2 linked regions of the Persicimonas caeni genome follow. The protein of the gene in region 1 interacts with the protein of each later gene in a pairwise test. Links are inferred from orthologs where the notes say so. Each region holds a gene or a part of one and is shown on either strand. Other genes may lie near its edges.

Region 1 (14,683 bases):
ATCATCTGAACGATGATCGTTCCATCGACATCGATAGCAGCAGCCGCCATCACAGGGGCGACTTGACTGGCGGAAATGGTGGCCATTGTATTGAACATCACCGGCTCTCGGCTTTGAAAAGAACTACCAAGATGCAGCCTCTAGCGCTGCGCCAGAAGGCTTCGACGAGCCCTCCGGAGAACGCGCGGCGGAACTAACACGCGTGATTTACGGGTGTCAAGCTATAGAGTGGGGGGAATTCAGCACGTTGCGCGCCCTGCCCTCATTGCGCACCGCCGAGACATCTGTGCAACGCGTCGGATCGCGCGGACACTCCCGAGTAATAAGGTTTCGGGGCGGGGGGGAAACTCGAGAAGTGACAATCGGTGTGACGACTAGAAGGTGTTGTCGTCGGCGCGCACACCTTTCTTTCAGACCATCCGAAGCGCCGAACAGCTTTGCGTTCGGGCCCCATCGTCTGTTTTGGGGAGGCCGGTCACGGTTTCGGTTTCGGTTTCGGTTTCCGGTCGCCGGTCGCCGGTTTCCGGTCGCCGGGTGCCGAACCCGTGACCGTGACCGTCTGATCATCCCACACATCTCATTTGCCGATGCGGAGCCGGGGCTTGCCCACTTGTTTTGCTAAGCAGGGGTTGGTCGGCGTTGAGGAATCGCACGCCCGACCCCAAGGAGAGCCTTGGGGCTGCACCGGCGAGGGCTCCGCGGGCAGCAAGCAGCCGCTCCGCGTGCCGCAACACGGTGCCTGACACCTCGTCGACGCCATCCCGCACATCTTTGTTGATGCGCTGCGTTGACGGTCGGGGCGCGGTCGTCCCCGGCCGCCGGGGTCCGTCTCGGGCCCCGCACGTGTTCGCGCAAGGCGTGTGCCTTGCTTCAGACACGCGACAACACGGCGCCTGACACCGCGTCGACCGCTCCGTGATCGTGATCGTCGTCGTGATCGGCGGTTGTCGTTCGCGGCGAGACAAACGGCCGATCACGATCACGACGACGATCACGGCCGCACAACACGGTGACTGACACCTCACCGTCAACCCACTTCGTGGGCCTCGATGGACGGGTTCGCCGACCACAACACGGTGTCTGGCACCTCGTCGTCGCGGGGTCCGTCTCGGGCCCCGCACGTGTTTGGGCAAGGCGTGTGCCTTGCAAAAGACACGCAAGCTGGGGCGCCGGTCACGGTCACGGTTTCGGTTTCGGTTTCCGGATCCGGTTTCCGGTCGCCGGTTTCCGGTCGCCGGTTTCCGGATCCGGTTTCCGGCCGCCGGTCGCCGGTCGCCGGGTGCCGGACCCGTGACCGTGACCGTAATCCGTGACCGTAACCGTAATCCGTGACCGTGACCGTAATCCGTGACCGTGACCGTGACCGTAATCCGTGACCGTGACCGTAATCCGTGACCGTAACCGGACCCGTAACCGTGACCGTAAACGTAGCCATCCCCACGATCCTCCTCACCGATGTTCTTGACCCTGCCCCCACCATGCGCCATGTTGTTCGGGAAAATTCGTGGACCGCTGTACCAACATTAATGCCACAAACGAGACACGACGCCGTGACTGACCAACCTTCGGAAAAGACCGAATTTACAGGCGATAACCTCACCTATATCGAACAGTTGTACGCTCAGTACCTGGACGACCCCTCCTCGGTCGATCCGAGCTGGAAGCCGGTGTTCGATGAGTATCTGGCCGATCGCGGCGCCGCCAAGCAGAAGCCGTCGTTTCGGCCGCGCACGATCTTTCGGTCGGGCACGACCACGACCAACGGCAACTCGAACGGCGAGGCGGTCTACGTCGACAAGGTGCACAACACCACCGTCGGCGCGCCGGGGCGCACCGAGGGGTTTGCCGCGCGTATCGAAGCTCTCGTGCGCGCGTACCGTCTTCATGGCCACTTGATCGCCAAGATCGACCCCCTCGACCGAAGCCGCCCGCCGGCGCCGCCCGAACTCGATCCGGCCACCTACGGCTTCTCGGACAGCGATCTCGACACGCCCGTGCGCTGCGAGCCGCTGTTCGGCTCCAACGAGACCAGCTCGCTGCGCGAGGTGCTCGAGCGCCTCAAGCAGCTCTACTGCGACGGGATCGCCGTCGAGTACCAGGACATGCCCGTGTCTCGGTCGCGCTCCTGGCTGCGCGAGCAGATCGAAAAGAATAGCTACGCGTCCATCGACGGCGCCGACGAGAAGAAGCGCATCCTGCAGCGCCTCATCGAGGCCGACTCCTTCGAGTCGTTCCTGCACAAGAAGTACGTGGGTGCCAAGCGCTTCTCGATCACCGGCGGTGACACGCTCATCCCGATGCTCGACGCCATGCTCAACGAGTTGGGCCGTCTGGGCGCCGAGGAGATCATCTTCGGCATGGCGCACCGCGGCCGGCTTAACGTGCTGCACAACATCATGGGCAAGCCGGCCGATGCGATGCTCTCGGAGTTCGAGCGCAGCCCCGAGCCCGAGGAGTATATCGGCTCGAGCGACGTCAAATATCACATGGGCTACTCGAGCGACTTCGAGACGACCTCGGGGCGCAACCTGCACCTGTCGTTGTGCTTCAACCCGAGCCACCTCGAGTTCGTCAACCCGGTCGTCCAGGGCCGCGCCCGCGCCAAGCAGCACCGTCGCGGCGATGCGCTCGCCCGCGAGGAGATCGTGCCGGTGCTCATGCACGGCGACGCCGCCTTCAGCGGCCAGGGTATCGTGACCGAGTCGCTCAACCTGAGCCGGCTCGACGCCTACAACGTGGGCGGCACGATCCACATCGTCATCAACAACCAGATCGGCTTTACCACCGAGCCCAAAGACGGCCGCTCGACGACCTACGCCACCGACGTCGCCAAGATGCTGTCGGTGCCCATCTTCCACGTCAACGGCGACGACCCGGAAGCGTGCGTGCGCGTGATGAAGCTGGCGGCCAAGTACCGCCAGATGTTCCAAGAGGACGTCATCATCGACCTGGTCTGCTACCGCGAGTACGGCCACAACGAGGGCGACGAGCCGCGCTACACCCAGCCGGTCATGTACCAGCGCATCGAGGGCCTGGCCCCCGTGCGCAAGAAGTACACCCAGGAACTGCTCGAAGAGGGCGTCATCGACCAAGAGGAGGCCGACCGGCGCTGGGACGAGCGCATGGAGATGTACTCCAGGACCTTCGAGAAGGTGCACACCTCGCCTAAAAAGAAGACCGTCGACACCATGAACGGGCTCTGGGAGCCCTACGAGGGTGGCGACGTCGACGCCACGGCCGAAGTCGAGACCGCCGTCGCTCGCGAGCGCCTCGAAGAATTGGGCACGCTGCTCTCCGAGGTCCCCGACGACTTTACGCCCCACCGTACCCTCAAGCGTCTACTCAAGACGCGCAAGGAGATGGCCACCGGCAATAAGCCGCTCGACTGGGGCATGGGCGAAGCGCTGGCGTACGCCACGTTGCTGACCGACAACCACTCGATTCGCATGAGCGGCCAAGATGCCATCCGCGGCACGTTCAGCCACCGCCACGCGGCGGTCTTCGACGCCGAGACCGGCCTCGATTACTGGCCGGCGCGCCACCTTCAAGACGAGCAGGGCGAGCTCGAGGTCTACAACAGCCTGCTCTCGGAGGCGGCCGTGGTCGGCTTCGAGTACGGCTACAGCCTCGACTACCCCGACGGCCTGACGATCTGGGAAGCGCAGTTCGGCGACTTCTCCAACGGCGCTCAGGTGATCATGGACCAGTTCATCAGCTCGGGCGAAGACAAGTGGAAGCGCTTGAGCGGTCTGGTCATGCTGCTTCCGCACGGCTACGAGGGCCAGGGCCCCGAGCACTCGAGCGCGCGTCTGGAGCGCTACCTGCAGCTTTGCGCCGAAGACAACATGTTCGTGTGCAACCCGACCAACCCGGCGCAGTACTTCCACATGATGCGCCGGCACATGATGCGCGCGGTCCGAAAGCCGCTCATCGTCATGACCCCCAAGAGCCTGCTGCGCCACCGCGACGCGACCTCCACGCTCGAAGATCTGAGCGAGGGTAGCTTCCAGCCGATCTTGGGTGAGACCGACGAGCGCGTCGACCCGAAGAAGGCCAAGCGCGTCATCCTGTGCTCGGGCAAGGTCTACTACGACCTGGCCAGCTACCGTGCCGAGAACGAGCACTTCGACACCGCGATTCTGCGCGTCGAGCAGCTCTTCCCGCTGCGCGAGGCCAAGCTCGAAGAGGCGCTCGCCAAGTTCTCCAACCGCGAAGAGGTGGTCTGGGTCCAAGAAGAGCCCAAGAATATGGGCGCTTGGACGTACATCTTCCCGCGGCTGCTCGACGTGCTCGGCCCCGAGCATATGCCCAGCTACGTGGGCCGTCGCGCCAGCGCCAGCCCGGCGACCGGCTCGCCGGAGGCCCACGACATCGAGCAGGCGACCCTGGTGCGTGAGGCGTTCGGCGACTGAGCAATGGGCGAGAGCCTTGCTTTGCGTCGCCCCCCATCCGCCTCGCGCTGTACGACGCGCGAGGCACCTTCCCCGAGGGGAAGGGATGCCCCTGCGAAAAGCTACGTGGTCCAGAAAAGCTAAGGCAGCCCTTCCCCCGGGGGAAGGTGCCCGTAGCGAAGCGAAGGGCGGATGGGGGGCGCCAAGAACCCACCACTTCCTAAATCTCCACTCTCCCCTTGAAACCTAGCACTAAGCGCGTAGACTGCCCGTGGTTTGCGTGAGGGTGCGATTCGCAGTCGCACGCACAACTCCAAATTTCTTTGTAATTAAGTAGATGTAATCAGCCGGTGCGTCGACGCACCGCGAGCCAAAGAGGCAACCCATGAGCGTTACCGTCGAGGTCCCGTCGCTGGGAGAATCGGTCACCGAAGGCTACGTCGCCGAGTGGAAGAAAAAAGAGGGCGACTACATCGCCGAGGACGAGGTCCTCGTCGAGTTGGAGACCGACAAAATCACTATCACGGTGCCGTCGCCGGTGTCGGGGACCATCACCGCGCTCAAGGCCGACATCGATGATGCCGTCGCCGTCGGCGAAGTGATCGCCGAGATCGAGCCCGGCGAGGCTCCCGAAGGCGCCGGTGAAGCCGAAGAGACCGTCGAAGCCGAAGCCGAGACGGCCGAAAAGGCTGCCGAGCCGGTCGAGACTCACGAGGGCCTGAGCCCGGCGGTCGCCCGCCTGGTCGAAGAGCACAACCTCGACCCGTCCGACATCGAGGGCAGCGGCCCCGACGGGCGCATCCTCAAAGGCGACGTCCTCGCCCACGTCGAGGGCGGCAAGGCCAAGAAGAAGCCCGCCGACGCCGGCGTCGAAGTGCGCCGCGCCCCGCAGGTCGAGACGCAGCAGACCGAAGAGCGCGTCAAGATGAGCCGGCTTCGCCAGACCATCGCCAAGCGACTGGTCTCCGCGCAGCAAGACGCGGCCATGCTGACGACCTTCCAAGAGGCCGACATGAGCGGCGTCATGGAGCTTCGCAAGAAGTACAAGCAGAAGTTCCTCGACAAGTACGACGTCAAGCTCGGCTTCATGAGCTTCTTCGTCAAAGCGGCCATCGAGGCGCTCAAGGCCTACCCGGCGGTCAACGCCGAGATCGACGGCAACGAGATCGTCTACAAGAACTACTACAATATCGGCGTGGCCGTCGGCGGCGGCGAGAAAGGCCTGGTCGTCCCGGTCATCAAGAATGCCGACCAGCTCAGCTTCGCCGAGGTCGAGCTGACCATCAACGAGCTCGTCGGCAAGGTGAAGAGCAACTCCCTGACGATGGAAGATCTGCAGGGTGGCACCTTCTCGATCACCAACGGCGGCATCTACGGCTCGATGCTCTCCACGCCCATCCTCAACCCGCCGCAGAGCGGCATCTTGGGCATGCACAACATCGTCGAGCGCCCCGTCGCCGTCGACGGCGAAGTGGTCATCCGCCCGGTGATGTACCTGGCGCTGAGCTACGACCACCGCATCATCGACGGACGTGAAGCCGTGTCGTTCCTGGTGCGTCTCAAAGAGTGCATCGAGAATCCGGAGCGGATTCTTCTCGAAATCTAAAAGGTTTTACAATGTACGATCTAGTAGTCATTGGTTCGGGCCCCGGCGGCTATATCGCCGCCATTCGTGCTGCTCAACTCGGCATGAACGTGGCCTGCGTGGAGAAGTACGACAGCTACGGCGGCACCTGCCTCAACGTCGGGTGCATCCCGTCGAAGGCGCTGCTCGACTCGAGCGAAAGGTTCGCCGAGGTCAACCACGCGCTTGCCGACCACGGCATCAACGTGGGCGAGGTCGAGCTCGACCTCGACAAGATGCAGGCGCGCCGCCGCAAGGTCGTCGAGGACTCGGCCAACGGCGTCAACTTCCTGTTCGGCAAGAACAAGATCGACGGCATCCACGGGTTCGCGACCATCAAGGACAAGAATACCGTCGAGGTCGATCTCAACGACGGCGACACCAAGACGCTCGAGACCAAGAAGATCTTGATCGCCACCGGCTCGAAGCCCTCGCAGCTTCCCGGCATCGAGTTCGACGACGAGCATATCCTCGATTCGACCTGGGCCCTCGAGCTCGACGAAGTCCCCGAGCACCTCATTGTGATCGGTGCCGGCGTCATCGGACTCGAGATGGGCTCCATCTGGTCGCGCCTGGGCGCCAAAGTCACCGTCATCGAGTACCTCCCCCAGATTCTGGGCGGTCGTGCCGACAAAGAGGTGATGAAGAAAGGCAAGCGCATCTTCGAAAAGCAGGGCCTCGAGTTCGTCATGAACGCGATGGTCACCGGCGCCGAGGTCAAAGACGGCCAGGTCGAGGTGAGCTACCAGCCGCGCGACGACGAAGAGAAGACCGAGACGCTCACCGGCGACAAGCTTCTGGTCGCCGTGGGTCGCTCGCCGTACACCGAAGGTCTGGGCCTGGAGAATATCGGGCTGGAGACCGACGATCGCGGCTTCATCCACGTCGACGGCAACTACGAGACGAGCGTCGAGGGCGTCTACGCCATCGGCGACGTCATCCCCGGCCCCATGCTCGCCCACCTGGCCGAGCACGAGGGCGTGGTCGCCGTCGAGCGCATGAACGGCATGGGCTCGCACGTGCTCTACGAAGCGGTGCCCGACGTGGTCTACACCCACCCCGAGATCGCCAGCGTCGGCAAGACCGCCGCACAGCTCGACGAAGAGGGCGTGGAGTACAAGACCGGCAAGTTCATGTTCCGCGCCAACGGTCGCGCCCGCGCCATCAACGACACCGACGGGTTCGTCAAAGTCCTGGCCGACGCCAAGACCGACCGCATCCTCGGCGCCCATATCCTGGGCCCGCAGGCCGGCGACCTGATCGCCGAATTGGCCGTCGCGATGGAATTCTGGGGAAGCTCGGAAGACGTCGCGCGCAGCTCGCACGCACACCCGAGCTTGGCCGAGGTGGTCAAAGAGGCTTGTTTGGCCGTCGAGGGTCGGGCGCTCAACTCTTAAGAGCTACTAAGGGTGACTTAGGGTTACTTAGGGTTACTTAGGGTTACTTAGGGTTACTTAGGGTTACTTAAGGCAGCCTGTTTGAAACGCACTGCTTAGTTCCCCTTAGTTCCACTTAGTCACCCTTAGTCACCTTTAGTTCCCCTTAGTCACCCTTACCTCCCCCCAACATCTCATCTCGCGCCTCGCCGCCGGTTCGAACGACCAGGTCGCGAAGCTTCAAATCGAGATCGATCCACGCATCGAAGACGTGCTGTGGGACTTCGTAGTCCTGCAGCACGTCTTTTAGTATCTGGTGGCGGCGGTCGAAGTGACCGACGAGGATGGGGTGGTCTTGGTGGCCGCGCCGAATGGGCTTGCCGGTGTACTCGACGTCCTCGTTGCCGAGGCGAGCACGGGTGTACTCGCCCTGCAGTCGGGCGATCTCGTCAAGGTCGGTGTCGACGAAGAAGAAGCCGATCATGACGTCGTCGAAGAGACGACGGTAGAAGTCGCGCATCATCTCGTCGAGGCGGTCGAGACCGCCGACCTCTTCGGAGAGGCTCCAGTTTTGGTCGGTCATGGTGCTTATTTGGTCGGATGGCTGGTTCGTAGCGATGCCCCCGGCCGGCCTCCACCGGCCCCCCCGCGCGGAGCGGCGGGGGGCTTTATGGTCGGCTTCTCGGAAGTGTCTCAGGGGCGAACGGTCGAGAATCGACCACTTTGAATAGATCGACCATATAGGCCCCCGCCGCTCCGCGCGGGGGCCGGGGGTGCGGAGGCACCCCGGGGGCATCGCCACTCACCTGCAATGCCCACACAACCAAAATCACCCAATCCGCCCGGTCGACATCAGCGATTCGTAAACCAGCAGGCGCACCGAATCATTCTCGATCGACTTGAGCACCGTCTCGGTCTTGTGCTCCTCGACGGTCTGCAGCGTCACATCGAGGTCGCCGCCCCAGATGCACTGGTCGGTGTCGTCGAACACCTCGACCACGCGCACGCGCACCGGCGTGTCCTGGAAGGTATTTCGCAAGGCCGCCAGCGGCACGTGGAGCATCGTGCGGTCGGTGTCTTCGGGGCGCGGCACGATCACGGTGAACGTGGGCACCATGCGAAGCTGCGATTCGCGCGGGTCCTGGAAGGGATCGAAGATCACCTGCGCGCCGAGCACGTGGCGAACCTCGGTGCACAAGATGGTGAACGCCTCGCGCTCGTCCCACTTTTGCCACGCCTGAAAACGGCGGTCCCACACCGCCTTGGCCTCGCCGAAATAGCCGCCGTAGGCCGATCGAAGCGTCTGGAGCAGCCGCTTTCGCTGCGAAGCTTCGAGGCGCTCGAACTGACGGAGCATCGCCTGGTGATTGGCCTGCAACGCCCGGGCGAGCAACTCGTCGTAGTTGTCGGGCAAGGAGTGCTCACCGGCCACGACCTGGACTTGCAGCGCGGAGTCGGCGACTGCCACCTGCAGCGGCTTCTCGTCGCTCTTGGTGGTGATGTCGCAAATCTCGCCGTGGGAGTTGGGGAGCGTCTCGGCCAGTGAGCGGCGCATGCCCACGAGCAGGTCGCGAAGCGCGTTATGCTCGCGCATGCTCCACGATAGCAGCGGCGCGTCCCACGGGAGGCTGTCGGGCTCGCACAAGCGCATCGTCTGCAGCGGGAGACCGAAGACCGACACCGGCGGCGTGCTTCGCCGGCCGGGGGCGAAGGCCAAGGCGCGCTGCTCTTCGCGGAAGAGCTCACTCCACGCATTCGCCAACTCGCCATAAGCCGACCACTCCTGGAGTTGCCCGGTCAGCTCGCCGCTCTCCTCGTCGACGATGCGCGCCAGCTTGAGCAGCGCTTGCTCGACGTCCACCCTGCTCTGCTCGGCGCGAAGCTTTTGGGCGGCGTGGCGCAGGAACGATTGCGGCGACAGCGCCAGGCTCTCCCAGCACAGCTCGACGAGCGCCGCCGGGTCGGGCGCGTCCTCCAAGCCCTCGACGGCCACGCCGATCTCTTCGACGGCGCCCTTCATGAAGCTCGAGCGCTCGACCACGCTCCAGTCGGGCCAGCCGCGCTTGGCGCGCTTGAGCTTCTCGGTGAAGTCGTCCATGCCGCTGAGCAGCAAAAAGACGCTGTCGCCGAACTGTTCGGCGAAATCGCTCAGCCGCTCTTCGAACAGGCTCATGCGCTGCTCGACGATCGCCGGAATCTGGGTGAGGTGGACGCGATCGCCGCCGAGCTGACGCGCGGCCTTGTTCGTCAGGCTCTTGAGCTTGCGGTCGTCGCGGCTCTGCAGCACCAGGCCCACGCCCACCTGCGAGATCCCCAAGATTTCGGAGACGGGCTGCTGGAAAGCGAGCAGCAACTCGGAGTCGTCGACGTTGTCGATCAGCTTTTTGTGCAGGCGGATGCTCGGCGGCGACTGCGACAGGTCGGTCATCACGGGCACGGGGCGCCCCCCGTCGCTCAGGGTATCGTCGACGCCCACGTCGAGCAGGGCACGCACCAGCGCATCCATGCGGCGACGCTGGTCGGCGACGGCGACCCCCTCCTCGGCCAACAAAATCAAAAAAGGATCGAGATGGACGGTCAGCAGCTCGCGAACCAAGCGTTTGGTTCTGAGCTCGATCGATTCACTCACGAAAAGACTCCTCGAGGCGCGCGCGTATGCCAGCTCGTATCGGCCGGCACGCTCACACAAAAAACCCGCGCAGAAATTGGCGACAAATGTTGCTCGTCGACTATCTTACGCGTGAGCGGCCGCCGAGTGAAGGGGATTAAAGACACAAATTTGTGGCCAACGCTCGCGCAGTTTGTGCGCCAATGCGGCCGCATCGACGCGGTGCCCCTGAATGCCACTGGGGTTGATGCTCAACGCCAGAATACGAGCCGGCTGCAGGGCGCGCACTTGCCAGCGTCGCTCGAGTCGCCCCAACCGCCGCGCAGAAGCCTGCAGCACCGTGCCGTCGGGCACGAGCAGCATACGCCCCTTCCCCGTCACCGCGAGCAAATGCTCGACGACGCTGTCGCTCACGAGCCCCGGAATGGCGATGGCCTCGATCTCCTCGGTCCACAACGCCCCCGCTCGTTTGAGCCCCAAAAGAGCGCTCTTCGAGGGCAACTCGACCGGTTCGACCCCCTGTCCGCCCAACAGCGAACGGTCTTGGCTGATCGCCTCGCCCAAGAGCTCGCGCTGCCAGTCCTCCTCGACTTCCGCGAGCGCCAGCCGGTCGACCAACTGCGCGGTGCGCGCGCAGATCTCGTCGACGTCACTCGACAGCACCGCCCCGGTCGACACGATGAGCGCATCGCTCAGCTCGGCCTTGGCGGCCACGGTGCGCCCGTACGCCCCGTCGATGAGCACGAGATCGACCCCGTGCTTCTCGAGCACGTCGATGCCCTTGCGCAAATCTCCGCGGTGGCGAACTCCCGCCAACACCACGGTCCCCTCCTCGATGACCCTTCCGACGAGCACCTCGCCGAGTGGCGTCGAGAACCCGAGCGACTCGACGTACTCCACCCGCGCAGTCGACTTGGCCAGCGCATCGCGCGCCGTGACAATCCAGTGGCCACGTTTCACGTGGATCGGCGGCTTCTTAGTCCCGATGAGCAAATCGGCCGATTCGCCGTCGATCCCGATCGACACCAGCCCCACACACCGATCGGCGCACGCCGGCGAGCCGAGCAAGAAGTTGAGCGTGGTCGTCTTGCCGCAGTTCTTCGCCACGCCGACCAGTGCCAGGCGGCTTACTTCGTCTAGTAAATTTGGAGGGATTGTCGTCATATCGTCGGTCTATTTGGGCAAACAAAAAACAATTTGAGGGTCGTCCAATTCACCATTTGTGGTGATTGACACGACCCTCAAATCGTCGTTTGTCCGCTCTAATAGGGTCCAATTCACCATTTATGGTGATTCACACGACCCTCAAATCGTCGTTTGTCCGCTCTAATAGCACACGTTTAGTCGTCTTCGCCCTCGGGCTTGTCGCTGCCCTGGTGGCCGAGCGGCTCGGCCTGGTCGAGGCGCGGGTGGTTGTTCTGGAACTGGCGGCGAAGCTTGCCGCTGCCGTCGTCCATCGCGTCCATCGCCTGCACCGACTCGGCGATCGCGTGGACCGCGGCGAGCACGTCGGAGGTGTTCCCGGTCTCCGAGATGGTGTGCATGTTGCGGATCGGGAAGCCGATCGAGGTCGCAGCCGTGTCGACCGCGGCGAGCACGCCGGCCATGCCGTCGGTGCCGGTGTCGCGGCCGCAGACGTCGCGCTGGAACGGGATGTCCTTCTCTTTGGCGGTCGTCTCGATGATGCGGTTGAGCTGCTCGCTCGCAATCGAGCCGACCGACATCGTGAAGCCCTTGCCCATCTCGAGCGGGGTGAACCGGCGGTCGCCGATACCCGGAGCGGCCACGTAGTCGTGGTTGACGTCGACGGCGATGATCGCGTCGGGGTTCAGCTCGCCGGCGAACACACGGCTGCCGAAGCGGCCGATCTCCTCGTAGCTCGCAATCGCGAACATCACGCGCACGTTGTCCGTGCCGCCGTTCTCGGCGATGAGGCGGGCGACCTCGGCGGCCACGAAGCAGCCCAGGCCGTTGTCCAGATACGCGCCGTAGAAGGTGTCGGGGCTGAAGCCGCGCTTGATCGGGCGGTTCAAGATGATCGAGTCGCCCGCGCGAATGCCCAGGTTTTCGATCTGCTGCTTTTTGTTCTCACCGTGGATCTGCAGCTCGAGGTAGAGTTGCTCTTTCTTGATCCCCTTGTCGCCGGTGCGCAGCGCGCTGTCGGCGAAGTGAATCGCGCCCAAGGCCTCGACGGTGCCACCCTCGATGGTGCGGTAGTTGCCGGGATTCTCCGGATCTTCGCTGAAGACCTTGACCTCGTGACCGATGAGCGTCATCGGCAGGAACGAATCGCTGTCGATCCAGATCTTGCCGTCGTCACCAATGGAGCGCACCTGCATGCGGATCTTGTCGGCGTGGCCGATGATCATGACCGAGAACATCTCGTCCTGGCCCGGGTGCGTGTCGAGCACGACGCCTGCGTGGCCCTTGAACTGGTGCAGCTTCCAGCCGTCCTGCGAGAACGACTCGAAGTACGGCTTGAGCACGCCGTAGGTCATCGCCCCTTCGAGCCCCACGGGGCTGGGAGCGGCGAGGATGTCACGCATCAGCGCAAATTGGTCCTCGGGCATCGACTCGTTCCACGGCTTCTTTGCATCACTCATGACGTCACTCTATTTGTGAGAATTCTGCTACTTTGGAGTTGTTCTAAGCGCTCGACGCTTGTCGCGGGGGAATATACCACGCGATGCGCGGAGGTAAAGGTGGGAGGAGGGATTTGCAGGCATTGCTGATTCGGGGCGATGCCCCCCGGCGCCTTCGCGCCGCCACCCCCGTGCGAGGCAACGGGGGTGGATATGGTCGGTCTTTCACAGGTGGTCCCCTTCTGCAGTTTCGCTCCTGCGACCACGTATGCCAGGTCGACCATAACGCCCCCCAGAGCTTCGCCTGGGGGGCAGCGGCGAAGGCCGCGGGGGGCATCGCTACGCATCAGCAATGCGCCTCAAAGAAGACGCACCTCAAAGGCTGCGCGCAACCTTATTCAGCCGCGCCAACACACCCTCGTCGACATAGTCGACCTCGCCGGTCACCCGGTTCGCAATGAACTGGTCCACCGACGCCGTATCGACGTCGCCTTCGACGCCCAACTCGGCGCGCTCCCACAGGCGGACCGTCGCGTAGAAGAGCCACGCCAACTTGTCCATCTGCGGGCGCATGGCGAGCGTCGCCGGGCCCATGTCCATCTGGGCGATCTTGCCCAAAGCTTTCATCGACTCGCCGAGGCCGGCTTTGACCGCCGCGACGCGCTCCGAATCAGCCTCGTCACACTCGTCGAGCAGGGCGTTGAGGTGGCTGAAGAAGCCCTCGTGCACGCCGTACTTTTGCATGTCGCGCATCACCTGCATCTGCAGGGTGTTGTGGGTGCCCTCCCAGTTCTCGGTGACGATGGAGTCACGCAGCATACGCGGCAGGACCGAGAAGGTCTCGATGGCGCCGTTGCCGCCCAAGATCTCGATGCCGTCGACGGCGGCGTAGCGCGCCGACTTGGCGGTGCGCACCTTGTTGAGGTTCAGGGCCATGCGGAAGAAGCCCTTCTCGACGTCCGTCGCCTCGCCCTTGTCCAGCTTGTCCTGCAGCCAGGCAAGGTGCATCGTGCCGGACATGCACGCGTCGATCTCGGCTTTGACGTTCGCCAAGGTCTCTTGGACGAGCGGGTAGTTGATGATCGGCTGGTCGAAGGCCACGCGGTGCTCCGCGTAGGTCTGCGCGGTCACATAGGCCCGACGCGCGATGCCCATGCAGGCCGCCGCGTTGAACAGGCGGCTGGTGTTGATGACCAGGCGCATCATGTTCTTGAAGCCGTCTTTCGGCGCGCCCATGTGATAGGCGACCGCGCCGCGGAAGTCGCACTCGCCCGAGGCCATCGAGCGCGTGCCGATCTTGTCTTTGAGGCGGCGCACCGTGAAGTGGTTGACGCTGCCGTCCTCGAGCTGGCGCGGCACGAAGAAGAGGCCCAGGCCGCGGGTGCCCTCTTGCTTGGGCTTGCCGTTGGCGTCCTCGAACCGCGCGGTCATCAAGAAGATGTCGGCGTCGATATTCGAGCAGAACCACTTTTCGCCATAAATCCGGTACGAGCCGTCGGGCTGCTCGACGGCGCGCGAGGCGTTCCGGCCCACGTCGCTTCCGCCCTGCACTTCCGTCAGAAACTGCGCGCCCTCGAGGTGCTTGGCGTAGTCGCGGTCGAGGAAGCCCGGTAGGTACTTCTCGCGGATATCGTCCGGGGCGAGTTCTTGGAGCACGCGAATGACGCCCGCGGTGCACGCGGCCGGGCAGTTGTGGCCCGCTTCGCCGTTGTAGCTCGAGATGTAGAAGCGCGACAGCACGCCCGTAGCGTTCGGGTGGTGCGCGTACGCGGCCATCATGCCGCCGCCGTACATGTAGGCGCCCGCCTCGTGATAGGTCGGGTGGTGCTCGATCTGCTCGCTGCGCTCGCCGATGCCGCTGTAGCGGTCCAGGCGCGGCAGGTTCTCGTTGAGGTTGTTGCGCCGCACCAGCTTGTCGACCGGGCCGGCGACCTCGGCGCCAAATTTGGTGAGCTCTTCGGTCAGATCTTCGGCCGACTCGGTGGTCGCGTACAGCGGAACCAGTCGCTTGAAGTGGGTGTCCGAGGTGAACGCGTTGTCCGGCTGCGAGGCTTCCCACGCCTTCAGGTCGTTGCGGCCCTCCGCCTGCCCCGGCTGCACGG
Region 2 (14,753 bases), 4.9 Mb from region 1 along the record:
CGACGAGTTCGGCGCGGTCGTCGCCGTCGACGGAGACCTGATGGTCGTCGGCGCGCCGCACCACAGCACCCAGAAGGGCAAGGCGTATATCTTCGCCCGAGACGAAGGCGGCGCCGACGCCTGGGGGCAGGTCGCCGAGCTGACGCCCTCGCGCAACAACAACCTGTCCAACTTCGGCCAGGCGGTCGCCATCGACGGCGACACCGTCGTGTTCGGCGCGCCCCGCGAGTATGGCGCGGGCGCTCGCACCGGCGAGGTCTTCGTCTTCGCGCGCAACGAGGGCGGGGCGGACGCCTGGGGCGAGGTCACCTCGCTGGCCGCTTCCGACGCGGCCGACAACGACTTCTTCGGCCGATCACTCGCCCTCGAAGGCGACACGCTCGTCGTAGGCGCCAGCGGCGACGACGACAACGGAAGCGACTCCGGCGCGGTCTACATCTTCGAGCGCGACGCCGGCACCTGGAGCGAGACGGTCAAGCTCGCCCCCGACGACACCGGACTGAACGACCAGTTCGGAAAGCGCGTCGCCCTCGAAGGCGACACTCTCGTGGTCGCGGCCGATGACGACACGGCCAACGGCGAGAACGACGGCGCCGTCTACATCTTCGGTCGCAACGAAGGTGGCTTGGACTTCTGGGGCGACGTCGCCAAGCTGAGCGCACCCGCCACGGCGAGCAACCCCGACTTCGGCGACGCGGTCGCGATTGCGTCGGACTATCTCGTCGTCGGCGCCGATGCAGCCGAAGGCGGTGTCGCCGAGTCGGGCGCGGCCTACGTATACGGTCGCGACGAGGGCGGCGCGGACAACTGGGGCTTGGTGTCGACCCTGGTCGGCTCGGGCGGTGCGGCAGGCGACGCCTTCGGCCGCACGGTCGCCCTGTCGGCCGACGCGCTTCTCGTCGGTGCCGAGCGTGCAGACGCACGCGGCACCGACTCCGGCGTAGTCTACTTGTTCGAGATGAACGCCGGGCAGTGGACCGAGTCGCAGAAGCTCGCGTTGCCGGCGCTGGGCGACGACGACCTGTTCGGAAGCTCCGTGGCCATCGACGCCGACACCTTTGCGGTCGGCGCGACGACGATCATCTCGGAGGGCTCGGTCTATATGTTCAGGCTCATCGCCGACACGGGCGGAGACGCCGGCGTGGACGCGGGGCCTGACGCCGGCCCGGATGCTGGGGTGGACGCGGGCGCCGACATCGGCGTCGATACCGGTCCGTCGGCCGATACCGGCACGCCCGAGGACACCGGAGCCGACGTGAACTCGGATATCGGTGTGGAGGCTGACGCCGGCGACGACGCGGGCAGCCAGGCAGATGCGGGCGGCCGCGTGCCCGAGGACGACGGGGAGCCGGAAGACGAAGGCTGCGCCTGCAGCAGCGTCGGCAGTACGCCTGGCAGCGCAGCCGGCATCTTCGTGGCGCTGGTCGCGCTCATCGGCGTCCGCCGACGCCTGAGCTGACCCTCCCTGTGGAGGCAGATCTTCCAGGTCTGGTAGCAGAAGCGACCAGCGCTGGAAGCGCCGCCTCCGAAGGCATGAAGTCGGGTCTGAGTACGCACGCATTGATTTTGCCACAGATGTCCCTAGCGTTTGGGTAGTTGTAAAAGCTATCGACAAACGCAGGTGAGAGACTGTGGCCGAACCAAACGAGAGTTCCGAAAGGGCTCGTCGCGAGCGCGAACGTGCGCAAATTCGCGACTGGCTCGCCGCCCTCGACGACATCATCGAGCGCGAGGGCGTCGAGACCGCCGAGAAGATGCTGCGCCAATTGCAGCAGCGCGCGGCCGCCCGCGGCGTCGAGCTTCCCTTCCAGTTCAAGACTCCCTACCTGAACACCATCCCTCCGGGCGACGAGGCCCAGTTCGAAGGCGACCCGGAACTCGAAGAGCGCATCCTCAATATTGTGCGTTGGAATGCTATGGCCTCGGTCGTGCGCGCCAACCGGCGGCTCGAGGGCATCGGCGGCCATATCGGCAGCTACACGTCGATGAGCACGCTCTTCGAGGTGGGGTTCAACCACTTCTTCCGCGGCCAGAATCATCCCGAAGGCCCCGACAAGATCTACTTCCAGGGCCACGCTTCGACGGGCGTGTACGCGCGAGCCTTTCTGGAAGGCCGTCTCGACGAGACGCAGCTCGAGAATTTCCGGCGCGAGCTGCAGCCCGAAGGAGGTCTGTCGTCGTATCCGCACCCGTGGTTGATGCCCGACTTCTGGGAGTTTCCGACCGTTTCGATGGGGCTGTCGCCCCTGATGGGGATCTATCAGGCGCGCTTCGACCGCTACCTCGAGAACCGCGGAATGGTCGAGAACGCCGGGCGCGTCTGGGCTTTCTGCGGCGACGGGGAGTTCGACGAGCCCGAGGCGCGCGGGGCGCTGAGCATCGCGGCGCTCGAGGAGCTCGACAACCTCAACATCGTCATCGACTGCAACCTGCAGCGCCTCGACGGGCCGGTGCGCGGAAACGGCAAGCTCATCCAGGAGCTCGAGGCGGTCTTCATGGGCGCTGGCTGGCGCGTCCTCAAGCTGTTGTGGGACAGCGCGTGGGACGAGCTCTTGGAGAAGGATGTCGACGGGGTGTTGGCCGACCACATGGAGTCGACTGTCGACGGTGAATGGCAGCGCTACGCCGCCGAGGGCGGGGCGTACTTGCGAGAGCACTTCTTCGGCAAGGACCCGGCGCTCGAGCAGATGGTCGAGGGTATGTCCGAGCACGAGCTCGACGCGCTCGCTCGTGGCCGCGGCGGCCACGACATGAAGAAGGTCTTTGCCGCCTTTCGGGCGGCCGAAGAGAGCGAGCGGCCCACGGTCATTCTGGCGCACACCATCAAGGGCTACGGGCTCGGCGAGGCGGGCGAGGCCCTCAACATCGCCCACAAGACCAAGAAGCTCGACGAGGCGCACCTTCGCCAGTTTCGCGACCGATTCAACGTGCCTGTGGGCGACGACCAGCTCGCCGACGCGCCGTTCTATCGGCCGGCGAACGACAGTCGTGAGGTGAAATACGTCCAGGAGCGCCGCGAGAAGCTCGGCGGCTACGTGCCGCGCCGCAAAGTGCAGGCGCCGCCGCTCGAGATGCCCGACGATGCCATCTTCGACAAGGTCATCGAGAACGGCTCGGGCGGCCGGCCGGCGACCACCACGATGATCGCCGTGCGCATGCTCGCCGACCTGCGCAAAGACGACAAAGTCGGCGAGCTCATCGTGCCCATCGTGCCCGACGAAGCGCGCACCTTCGGCATCGAGGCGCTCTTTCCTCAGGCTGGTATCTACTCGGCGCAGGAGCAGCAATACGAGCCGGTAGACGCCAATACGTTGCAGTCCTACAAGGAGTCGACGCAGGGTCAGATCCTCGAAGAGGGCATCACCGAAGCCGGCTCGATGGGCTCGTTCATCGCCGCCGGCACGGCATATGCGACCCACGGACTCAACACGATTCCGTTTTTCTTCTTCTACTCGATCTTCGGCTTCCAGCGCATCGGCGACCTGATCTGGGCGGCCGCCGACCAGCGCGCCCGAGGCTTCCTGATCGGCGCGACCTCCGGGCGCACCACGCTCAACGGCGAGGGGTTGCAGCACGAGGACGGCCACAGTCATCTGCTCGCCTACACCAACCCGAGGGTGCGCGCCTACGACCCCTGCTTCGCCCACGAGCTGGCGGTGATCATCCGCCACGGCATGCGCGAGATGTACGTCAACGGCGAGGACGTCATGTACTACGTGACGGTCGCCAACGAGGACTTCGAGCATCCCGGTCGCGACGAATATGCCGACCAAAGAGGCGTCGACGAGGAGGGCATCATCCGCGGAATGTACCGCTACCGCGCATCGCGCAAGTCCGGCGAGGTGCGCCGCGTGCAATTGCTCGGCGGCGGTGTGCTGCTGCGCGAGGCGCTCGAGGCGCAACGCATCCTCGAAGACGACTTCGGCGTGACCGCCGACGTCTGGAGCGTGACGAGTTGGAAGGCGCTCTACGAGGACGCGCTCGACGCCGAGCGTCACAACCGGCTGCACCCGAACGACGAGGAGCAGGTACCGTATTTCACCAAAAAGCTCGGCGAGGAGCCCGGCGCGGTCGTCGCCGTGAGCGACTTCGTCAAGGCGTTGCCGTACTCGCTGGGTCGGTTCTGCCCCTGCGAGATGGTCGCCCTGGGGACGGACGGCCTCGGGCGAAGCGAAAGCCGCGAAGCGCTGCGCGACTTCTTCGAGGTCGACGCCAAGCACATCGTCCTCGCCGCGCTGCGCGCCCTCGCCGCCGAGGACCGCTTCCCCGAAGGACGCCTGGAAAAAGCAATCGAGCAACTCGGCATCGATCCGAGCAAGCCCAATCCGATGACTTCGTAAGTCCCGACCACTTCGTACGACAGGAGCAATCTGTGGCCACTGAATTCAAGCTTCCGCAACTCGGAGAGCAAGTCGAGAAGGGCATCGTGCTGTCGGTGCTCGTCTCCGAGGGCGACCACGTCGACGCCGACGACGTGGTCCTCGAGTTGGAGACCGACAAGGCGACCACCGAAGTGCCGGCGCCCAGCGCCGGAACGGTCGGTGAGCTTCGCGTCCATGAAGGGGATGAGATTCAGAGTGGCGATGTGATCATGATGTTGGAGGAGGATGGGGGCGAGGAAGAAGATGAGGAGAAGAGTAAGAAAAAGGGAGAGGACGCGGAGGAAGAGGAAGCTCAGGAGCCGGAAGCCGGAGGCCGGGAGCCGGAGCCGGAAGACGGTGACCGGGAGTCGGAGCCGGAAGCCGGTGGCCGGGAGCCGGAGCCGGAGCCGGAATCCGAGGGCCGGGAACCGGAGCCGGAAGACGGTGGCCGGGAACCGAAGCCGGAGCCGGAGGCCGAGAGACGGTCACGGTCAGGGGACCGGGAACGTCAACGCAAACAGCCGCGGGAGCGCGAACGACCCAAGATCGGTGAGCCGGTGCCGGCGTCACCGTCGGTGCGTCGTTTTGCGCGGGAGCTCGGGGTGGAGCTGAGCATGATTGCCGGCACGGGCGATGGTGGGCGCGTGACCGAAGAGGATATCAAGAGCCACGTGCGCAACCTGCTCGAGGACGTGTCGCGAGAGAAGCAAGCGCGCGAGGACGAGCTGCCCGACTTCTCGCAATGGGGCGAGGTCGAGCGCGAGCCGATGAACGCCATTCGCCGGGCGACCGCCGACAACGTGGCGCGGTCGTGGGAGAAGATTCCGCACGTCACGCAATACGACGATGCCGACGTGACCGACCTGGAGAATTTTCGTTCGCGGTTTGCCGAGGAGGCCGAAGAAGAGGGCGGGAAGCTCACCGTGACCGCCATTCTCGTCAAGGTCGCGGCCATCGCGCTGGAGCGGTTTCCCGACTTTAACGCCAGCGTCGACGTGGAGCGCGGGGAACTCGTGCGAAAGAAGTACGTCAGCATCGGCGTGGCCGTGGACACCGAGGAGGGCTTGCTCGTTCCGGTGCTCCGGGATGTCGACGACAAGGGGCTCGTCCAGATTGCCGCCGAGCTAGGCGAGAAGGCCGGAAAAGCGAGGGCGCGCAAGATGTCTCGCGAGGATATGAAGGGCGGGACGTTCAGTATCACCAATCTGGGCGGCCTCGGCACCACACGCTTTACGCCGATTGTCGGATGGCCGCAGGTGGCCATCTTGTCGGTCGGGCGCATGGAGACCAAGCCCGTGTGGAACGGCGACGAGTTCGAGCCGCGCAAGATCTTGCCGTTGGGCATCACCTACGACCACCGCGCCGTCGACGGCGCCGACGCCGCCAAGTTCCTGCGCTGGATCGCCGAAACGCTGGAGAATCCGATGCGCCTGACGATGGAGGCATAGACGATGGGCGCACAGGTCGAAAGACGCGAGTTGGTCATCATCGGCGGAGGGCCGGGAGGCTACGCGGCCGCATTCATGGCGGCCGACCTCGGCTTGCAGGTCGCGCTCGTCGACCCGGAGGCGAATCCGGGAGGCGTGTGCCTGTACCGCGGGTGCATCCCGTCGAAGGCGCTGCTGCACGTCGCCGAATTGATCGAGCAGGCCAAGGACGCCTCCGCACTCGGTGTGAGCTTCGGCGAGCCGGAGATTGACGCCGCCAAGCTGCGCGAGTGGAAGGACGGCGTCGTCAACAAGCTCACCGGCGGGCTCGGCCACCTCGCCGAGCGGCGCGACGTGGAGTACGTCCGCGGCCGGGCGCAGTTCGAGGACCACCGCACGCTTCGCATCGAGGGGGCCGACGGGCCCGGGCGCATAGAGTTCCGCCACGCGATCATCGCCACCGGCTCCGAGCCCACCGCGCTGCCGGGTCTTCCGCTCGACTCGCACGCCATCTGGTCTTCCAAAGAGGCGCTCGAACTCTCCGAGGTTCCCGAGCGCCTGCTCGTCGTGGGCGGAGGCTACATCGGCCTCGAGATGGCGACTGTCTACAACGCACTGGGGAGCGAGGTGACCGTGGTCGAGGCGACGCCGGGGCTCTTGCCCGGGGTCGACCGCGATCTTGTCGAGCCGTTGGCGAAGCGACTGAAAGCGAGGCTCCACGCGGTGCACCTCGAGACGAAGGTCAGCGACGCCTCCCAGCTAGAGCAGGGCGCCGAGGTCGTGCTCCACGGGCCGGACGTCGACGACGAGAAAGAGGGGTTCGACCGGATTCTGGTGGCCGTCGGTCGCCGCCCGCGAAGCGTCGGGCTCGGCTTGGAGCATACACGCGTCGAGGTCGGTCCCGACGGGTTCATCGTCGTCGACGAGAGCCGCCAGACGACCGAGCCCGCCATCTTCGCCATCGGCGATGTCGTCAGTCAGCCGATGCTCGCTCATAAGGCGCACCACGAGGGCCGCGTCGCCGCCGAGGTGATCGCCGGACGGAAGGCGCGCTTCGAGCCGCGCGCCATTCCGGCGGTGGTCTTCACCGACCCGGCGGTCGCCTGGTGCGGGCTGACCGAGGCCCAGGCGCAGGACGAAGGCCGGGAGGTCGAAATCGGTCGGTTCCCTTGGTCGGCCTCCGGTCGTGCACTGACCACCGGGCGCTCCGACGGACTGACCAAGGTGCTCGTCGACCCGGACTCGCAGAGGGTCCTCGGCGTCGGCATGGTCGGGCCCGGGGCCGGCGAGCTCATCGCCGAGGCAGCCTTGGCCATCGAGATGGGCGCGCGCGCCGAAGATATCGCGCTTACAATTCATCCACATCCCACGCTGTCCGAGACATTGATGGAGGCGTCGGAAGACGTCTTTGGGGAAGCCACGCACATTTGAGGTCTTGCCGATGAAAGCACACCGACTCGCCGACAGCAGTCAGTACGCCGACAACTGGACCCTCACCGACGAATTGTGGGCGATCCTCGACAGCGGACCTGATCTCCGAGGCGAGTTTCGCTTTCTGGAGGTGGGCGAAGAGCCGATGGTGATGAGTCACCGCGAACTCGTCGAGAACGCCTCGGCAGTGACGGCTGGGCTCGAGCGGCGTGGGCTGCAGAAGGGCGACTCGGTCGCCGTCATCTTGCCGGAGAATCCAGACTTTCTGCGCGGCTTCTTGGGCGCGGTGATCGGCGCGATGGTCCCGGTGCCGCTGTTTCCCCCGCTCGGCTTCGGCGGGCTCGACGCCTACGTCGAGCGCAACGCGCGCATCTTGGAGGCGAGCGGCGCGCGGGTGCTGGTGACGTCGAGGCGCCTGCAAAAGGTGATGTGGTCGCTTATCTCCGAGGTCGACACGCTCGAAGAGGTCGTCTGCATCGAGGACCTCGCCGAATCGGGCCCGGCCGATATCACGCGCCCCGGCGTCTCGCCCGACGACCTCTGCTTCTTGCAGTACACCTCCGGGAGTACCGCCGCGCCCAAAGGCGTGATGGTCACGCACCGAAGCTTGGGCGCGAATATGTATGGCATCGTCCATCAGGGGCTCCAGATCGACTTCGACACGGAGGAGGGTGTGAGCTGGCTGCCGATGTACCACGACATGGGCCTCATCGGGATGACCCTGGCGCCGCTTAGCACCGGCATGACGATGTCCTTTATCCCGACGCTCGACTTCGTGATGTATCCGGAGTGTTGGGTCGAGACGATCTCCGAATACCGCGCGGCGGCGACCTTCGCGCCGAACTTCGCCTACGCGCTGGCGACCAAGAAAATCCCCAAGGAGAAGGTCGCCGCGCTCGACCTGAGCTGCCTGCGCGTGGCCGGCTGCGGCGCCGAGCCGATTCACCCCGACACGATGCGCTCCTTCAACGAGCACTTCGCCCCGGCCGGCCTGCGTCCCGAGGCGCTGGTGCCGGCGTACGGCATGGCGGAAGCGACGTTGGCGGTGAGCTTTATCGGCGTCGAGGAGCCCGTCAAAACCGACCGTGTCTGCCCAAACGCTTACGAACAGGAGAATGTTGCTCGCCCATTGGGTGGGGTAGATACGGATATGAGCGAGCGCCAAGCGCACGAGTTCGTGAGTTGCGGGCGTGCGTTTCCCCGCCACAGCGTCAAGATCATGGACGAGGAAGGAAACGTGCTCGGCGACCGTGAGGTCGGCGAGATTGTCTTCGAGGGACCGAGCGTAGCGGCGGGTTATTATCGCGACGCTGAGAAGACCGCCGAGACCTTTACCGAGCACGGGCTTCGCACCGGCGACCTCGGCTACATGGTCGGCGACGAACTCTATGTCACCGGCCGAAAGAAGGACCTCATCATCATCAACGGGCGCAACTTCGACCCGCAGACAATCGAGTGGAAAGCTTCGGAGGTGGCCGGTGTTCGCAAGGGCAACGTCGTTGCCTTCTCGCTGCAGACTCGCGAGAGCGAAGAGCTCGTTGTGATTGCTGAGGCCAAGGGCGACGTCGACCCCGGCCGCATGGCCCGCGACATCAAGCGCGCGGTCTCCCGCGAGTTGTTCATCAAGGTCTCCCAGGTCGAAATCGTCGGGCGAGCGACGCTGCCGAAGACATCCAGCGGAAAACTGCAGCGCTCGAAGGCAAAGGAGCAATACCTGAGCGGTGAGCTCGGCAAGACGATGCGCGCCGCCAGCCGCAAGGTCGACGTCACCTCCGTGGGCAAGCACGTGGCGCGCTCGATGGTCAACCGGATGCGTCACTTCGTGAAACAACGTGTCGGCAACCTCTCGGAAACGTTGCGTTCGATCGTGTTGCCAGACTGACAACCCAACGGTTAGGCTCCGCGAGCACACTCGCTTGAAGCTTCGAGTCGACCGTGAAGTTCCTGGTTCCCATTCTGACTTTGGCGCTGCTCGCGCTGGCCGCCCCGGCCCAGGCGCAACAGGTCACCCGGCCGGTGACCATCGAGTATTACCAGGGCCCGGTGGTCTCCTCGAACCGCCTCATCGGCATGGGTGGCGCGTTTATCGGCGTCGCCGAAGGCGCCGACGCCCACCTCATCAACCCGGCCTCGTTCGCCACCCGCTATAGCTACACCGTCGACGACTGGTTCGACTACGACTGGGCGCTCTCGTGGGTGACGATGCCCGAAGGCGGCGACGCCGCGCTCAACTCCGCGCCGGTGGCCGTCGACGTCGACAGCGCGAGCTACGTCGAGCTCGGCTTCGACCTCAAGTTCGGCCGCTTCGGTCTCGGTCTGCACGCTTCCCCGCACACCTTCGACGAGCGCCTCGGCTGGACCGACCCGGAAGAAGGCGTTCGTGTCGAGGCGGTCACCTGGACGCAGATGGCCGGCGGCATGGGCCTGGGCTATGCGTTCTACGACGGCCAGCTCATCGTGGGGATGGCCTCCGAGACGATTCAGTTCGGCGTCGCCGGCGAGGAACTCGAGCGAGACGAACTCTTCCACCTGAGCACCACGCAAGTCTTATGGGGTGGCCTCGCCGCCCCGCACGGCGAGCCGTGGCGGCTGGGCATGCGCTTTCGGACGCCGGCGGATGAGGAGACCGACGTCGTCGGAAGCGCCGAGGCCTTCCAGTTGCGCCTCGAGCCCGAGCGCGTGGTCGCGCCCTGGGAAGTCGGCATCGGCGGAAGCTGGCGCTTCGGCGAGCGCGCGTACAACCCGCATTACACCTTCGACAAGAGGAGGCCGAACAGCTCCGTCGGCGACCGGCGCTACGTCCTCGTCGCTGCCGACCTCATCTTGACGGGCACCACCGACAACGCCATCGGCATCGAGTCGTTCCTCGCCCAGGAGTACGCGCGCGCCGGCGACGAACTCACGCTGAGCGCCCGCGCCGGCGTGGAGAGCGAGGTGGTGCCGAACCTGCTCCGATTGCGCGCCGGCAGCTATTTCGAGCCGAGTCGTTACTCGGGTCATCCCGGGCGCTTTCACGGGACGGCCGGAGCCGACCTACGGGTGACGCTGGGGTGGGATTGGCGGCTCAACGCGGCCATCGATGTGGCGCCCGGGTATCAGAACTTCGGCTTCGGGATTGGGTTTTGGCATTGAGCTAGGGGAATGCATTGGCGTGCCGCCTTGCAAGTTCGTTACGCCATTTACATAAGCAATTAAGGACATAGGGGTTGCGAATCGTCCAGTCGTTCAGGCTCGCAGCCCCTATGTCCTTAATTGCTTATGTAGAGTGAGCAGCGAGCCAGAACCACGCCCCAATACGCAGCCCGTATGGTCCTCCCAATTATGTCACCGCCTCCTTCGCCTTCTTGCTCAACTGCTTCACGTCCTCCACCGCCATATACGCCGCCGGGACGATCACGAGCGTGATCACCGTCACGAAGAGCACGCCGAAGCCGAGGCTGATGGCCATTGGGATCAAAAAGCGCGCCTGCACCGACGTCTCCAGGATCATCGGCATGAGGCCAAAGAAGGTCGTCAGCGACGTGAGAAGGATAGGGCGGAAGCGTCTGGCGCCGCCGGAGGCGACCGATTCGAGCGGATCTCGGCCTTCGCGCCGGTAGTCGTTGACCGCGGCGATGAGCACCAGCGAGTCGTTCACCACCACACCTGCCAGCGCGACGATGCCCAGGATGCTGATTAGGCTGAGGTCGTAGCCCATGAGCATGTGGCCGCCGAGGGCGCCGACCAGGCCGAACGGAATGGCGAAGAGCACGACGATCGGCTGGGCGTAGCTTCGAAAGGCGATGGCCATCAGCGCGAACATGACGAGCAGGGCGATGAGGAAGCCCTTGCCCAGCGCGGCCATCGTCTCGGCTTGCTCTTGCTGCTCGCCGGTCAGCTCGTACGAGAGGCCGGGGTAGTCGGCCAAGAGTTCGGGCAGGTAGTTCTGCTCGAGGCTGGCCGTGACCTCGTTGCCGCTGGTGACGTCGGTGTCGACGTCGGCGGTCACGTCGACCACGCGGCCGCCGCCCTCACGCTCGATGGACGTATAGGAGTGGCCGCGTTCGATATAGGCGGCCTGGTCGAGAGGGATTTCGCCGCCGTCACGGGTGCGTATGAGCAGATTCTCGACGGTATGCTCGGTCTCGCGTTCGCGCTCCGGGCGGCGCACGTAGACGCGAAGCTCGTGGCGGCCGCGCTGCTCGCGCTTGGCCTCGGCGCCGAAGAAGTGACTGCGCACCTGTCGGGCGAGCTCCGACTCGGTGATGCCCAGCGCGCGCGCCGCGGGCTTGAGCGTCAGGTCGAGCTGCTCCTTGCCGCGCTGGAAGCCGTCGTCGATGTCGAAGACCCCATTATAGGTCTCCAAGTGCTCGGCGAGCCGCGAAGCGGCCTCCTCCAAGATGCGTCGGTCCTCGTGGCGCAGCTCGATGGCCACAGGTTCACCGGCGCTGGCGCCGATGCTGTACTGGAAGCGAAGGCTCTCGGCGCCGGGGATTTCGCCGACACGCTCGCGCCATTGCTTGGTGAGCTGTGAGGCGGTGATGTCGCGCTGGCCGGCGTCGACCAGAGAGACTGTGACCTGTGCCAAATGTCCGCCGCTCTGTGTGGAGACCGCGTCTGGCCCGCCGCCGGCCGCGACGGTGCCGACGTCGGCGTAGATGCCGCGGCCGATCTTGTCGGCGCCGCCGGCATCGTCGAGCACCGCCCGCGCCTCCCGGATGAGCCTGTCGGTCGCCTCGCGCGTCGTCTCGACCGCCGTGCCGAAGGGCATTTCGAGGCTCACTGAGACCTCGTCGCCCTCGATCTTGGGCATGAAGTTGAAGCTGATTCGCCCGCTGTAGACATACGCGCCCGCCAAGACGAGCAGCCCGATGCTCGCGGCGAGGGTGATATACCGGTACCGCAAGAACTTCTTGGCCGATGGGTAATAGACGTTCTCGACGAAGCTCTCGAGCCAGCCTCCGATCTTCTGCTGGTACCCATGCAGCTTCGCCAAGACCCCCTCCTTGGCAGGGTCGCCGACGTGGGCGAGGTGCGCGGGAAGGATGGCCAGCGCCTCGACGAGCGAGATGAGCAGAATCGGAATGACGATCAGCGGGATATTACGAAAGAATTTACCCGATACGCCGGGCACGAAGAGCATCGGAGTGAACGCGATGATGGTGGTGAGCACCGCGAAGACGACCGGACGCGCCACCTCGCGCACACCGGCGATCGACGCCTCGAGCTTGCTTCGCCCCTCCTCACGCTGCGCATAGGCAGCCTCACCGGCGACGATGGCGTCGTCGACGACGATGCCGAGGGTGAGGATGAACGCGAACAGCGAGATCATGTTGATGGAGACGTCGAGCGCGGGCATGAACAAGAACGCGCCCAGGAACGAAATCGGGATGCCCAGGGTGACCCAGAAGGCAAGGCGCGCCTCCAGCAACAGCCCCAGCAGCACGATTACCAGCAGAAGACCGAGCGCGGCGTTTTTGATGAGCAGGTTGATACGGCTGTCGAAAATCTCGGAGCGGTCGTTCCAGATGGCCGCGTCGACGTTAGGCGGCAAGTCGACGCCGTCGAGGTACTCGTGGACCGTCTCGGAGATGTCGAGCGGCGACTGGTCGCCCACCCGGAACACCTGGACGCTCAGCGCACGCTCGCCGTCGTAATAGGCTTCACGGTCGGTCTCGCGAAACTCGTCGAAGACCATTCCGAGGTCGCCGACGGTGACCTCGGTGCCGTCGGGCTGGCTCTTGACCACGATATCCAGAAACTCTTCGCCCTGTTTGCGCCGCTCGGTCGTGCGCAGGAGAATCTCGCCTTTCTCGGTGCGCACCGCGCCGCCGGGGAGTTCGATGGACGCCTCGCGCACCGCGTCGGCGACCTCCGGAAGGGTCAGGTCGAACCGGCGCAGGTTCTCCTGAGGCACCTCGATGCTGATTTCCGGCTCGGGAATTCCGGTGATCTCGACCAGCGAGATATTCTCCTTGGCCAAGAGTTCGCTGCGCATCTGCTCGGCGAGTTGGTGGAGCTTCTTCTCACCGATGTCCCCGTGAAGGATGATGGAGAGCACCTCGCGCCGGTTGCTCGACAGGCTGATGATCGGCCGCTCGGAGTCCTCCGGAAACGAGGTGATGCGGTCGACCTCGCTCTTGATGTCGTTGAGCGCCTCCTGGTCGTTGGTGTCGAGCATCAACTCTGCGGTGACCACCCCGACGCCTTCGGCTGCCGTCGACCGCACCTCCTTGATGCCGTCGACCCCGCGAATGGCCTCTTCGACCGCCAGAACGACACCTTGCTCGACCTCCTCGGGGCCGGCGCCGGGGTAGGGCACCTGCACGGTGACGATGTCGAGATCGACCTCGGGGAAGACCTCCTGCTTGACCTGACCAGCCATCAAGAGGCCGCCCACGATGAAGACGACCATCAGCAGGTTGGCAAAGACGGTATTTTTGGCCGCCCACGCCAGCGGGCCCTTCTTGCTGACGTCCGATGCTTTGTGCGGCTTGGGACCTTGCTCGGTCGTGGGCTCAGTCATGGGAAGGCCCCCCGCCGACGGCCGGCTGCTCTTCGCCATCTGGGGAGCGCTCATCGGCACGACGCAGCTTCATCCCTTCAACCGCCGTGGCGATGGGGCTGGTCACCACCCGTTCGCCGGGGGCGACGCCCTCGCTGACGAGCACCGTCTCGGTGCGCTCCCAGGCGACCTCGACGTCGCGAATGTCGAGAGTGTCATCGTCGGCGTAGACGTAGACCTGGTTGCCTCCGTGCAGCGATTCGCGCGGCACTTCCACGAGGTCCTCGGCGGTGGGTCCCGCAATTTTAACGTCGACGAAGGCGCTCAATAGCAGCGGGATGTCGCGGTTCGACTGAGCTCCTTGGCCGGCGTCGGGCTCGTCCCCGCCGACCTCGTCTCCGGCGACGGAGCCCTCGGGTTGCTCGAGCCCGAAGGGATTGGGCACCTCGATGATAAGGCGCGCCATGCGCCCCTGCGGGTCGAGGTCACCCTGCAGCTTGGCGACCCTTCCCACACGCTCGATGGTTCGGCCGCCGACGTCCTGTTCGACCGTCGCCGGCGAGCCTTGCTGTGCGTTGACGCCCGGAATGTTGACGTAAGATATCTTATCGACTGGCACGGACGTACGTACCCAGAAGGTGTCGGTGCCGACCAATGTGGCGACCTGTGACTGCGTGCTGACCGTTTGGCCCAGATCGAGTGACTCTGTCTGCACGAACGCGTCGAAGGGTGCGTCGACCTCGGTGCGCTCGAGGGCGAGCTTTGCCTGTTCGAGGCGCGCCTGTGCGGCTTGGACGGAGACGCGCGCGCTCTTGAGCTGCGGCTTACGGAGGGCGAGCGAGGGGTCTTCGACTCCTTCATCGACTTCGTCTTTGAATAGCTCCCACTCACGCTCGGCCACCTGGACGCGGCCGCGCTCCTGTTCGAGCTGCGCCCGTGCCTGCTCGAGCTCGGTGCGCCGCTCTTCGACGGCGTTCTCGTAGTCACGAGCGTCGATGCGAAAGAGCGTCTCTCCCTGTTCGACCACACCGCCGGGCACGAGCTTGTCGT

The links.
Region 2: the proteins of odhB (region 1) and lpdA interact in binary tests that used the Escherichia coli proteins (3 or more experiments, as listed by UniProt). The link is inferred for Persicimonas caeni from one-to-one orthologs.

Annotation. Positions count from the first base shown.
Region 1 is NZ_CP041186.1:2,306,322-2,321,004, forward strand. Bases 4,103-6,886 are described here. They hold odhB (2-oxoglutarate dehydrogenase complex dihydrolipoyllysine-residue succinyltransferase), read left to right. Parts: upstream 4,103-4,776; coding sequence 4,777-5,997; downstream 5,998-6,886. Other genes in these bases: FIV42_RS08600 (2-oxoglutarate dehydrogenase E1 component), read left to right, coding at 4,103-4,412; lpdA (dihydrolipoyl dehydrogenase), read left to right, coding at 6,009-6,886. Also shown: FIV42_RS08590 (ATP synthase F0 subunit B), read right to left, coding at 1-98; more of FIV42_RS08600, read left to right, coding at 1,551-4,102; more of lpdA, read left to right, coding at 6,887-7,412; FIV42_RS08615 (globin domain-containing protein), read right to left, coding at 7,558-7,974; FIV42_RS08620 (hypothetical protein), read right to left, coding at 8,221-10,020; lysine 5,6-aminomutase reactivase subunit KamB, read right to left, coding at 10,126-11,163; FIV42_RS08630 (M20/M25/M40 family metallo-hydrolase), read right to left, coding at 11,340-12,602; FIV42_RS08635 (acyl-CoA dehydrogenase family protein), read right to left, coding at 12,957-14,683. UniProt on the Escherichia coli protein: E2 component of the 2-oxoglutarate dehydrogenase (OGDH) complex which catalyzes the second step in the conversion of 2-oxoglutarate to succinyl-CoA and CO(2).
Region 2 is NZ_CP041186.1:7,174,073-7,188,825, forward strand. What follows is about bases 5,162-8,015. They hold lpdA (dihydrolipoyl dehydrogenase), read left to right. Parts: upstream 5,162-5,812; coding sequence 5,813-7,219; downstream 7,220-8,015. Other genes in these bases: FIV42_RS26680 (dihydrolipoamide acetyltransferase family protein), read left to right, coding at 5,162-5,809; FIV42_RS26690 (fatty acyl-AMP ligase), read left to right, coding at 7,230-8,015. Outside these bases: FIV42_RS26670 (FG-GAP repeat protein), read left to right, coding at 1-1,459; aceE (pyruvate dehydrogenase (acetyl-transferring), homodimeric type), read left to right, coding at 1,632-4,340; more of FIV42_RS26680, read left to right, coding at 4,373-5,161; more of FIV42_RS26690, read left to right, coding at 8,016-9,101; FIV42_RS26695 (hypothetical protein), read left to right, coding at 9,155-10,351; FIV42_RS26700 (efflux RND transporter permease subunit), read right to left, coding at 10,539-13,724; FIV42_RS26705 (efflux RND transporter periplasmic adaptor subunit), read right to left, coding at 13,717-14,753. UniProt on the Escherichia coli protein: Lipoamide dehydrogenase is a component of the glycine cleavage system as well as of the alpha-ketoacid dehydrogenase complexes.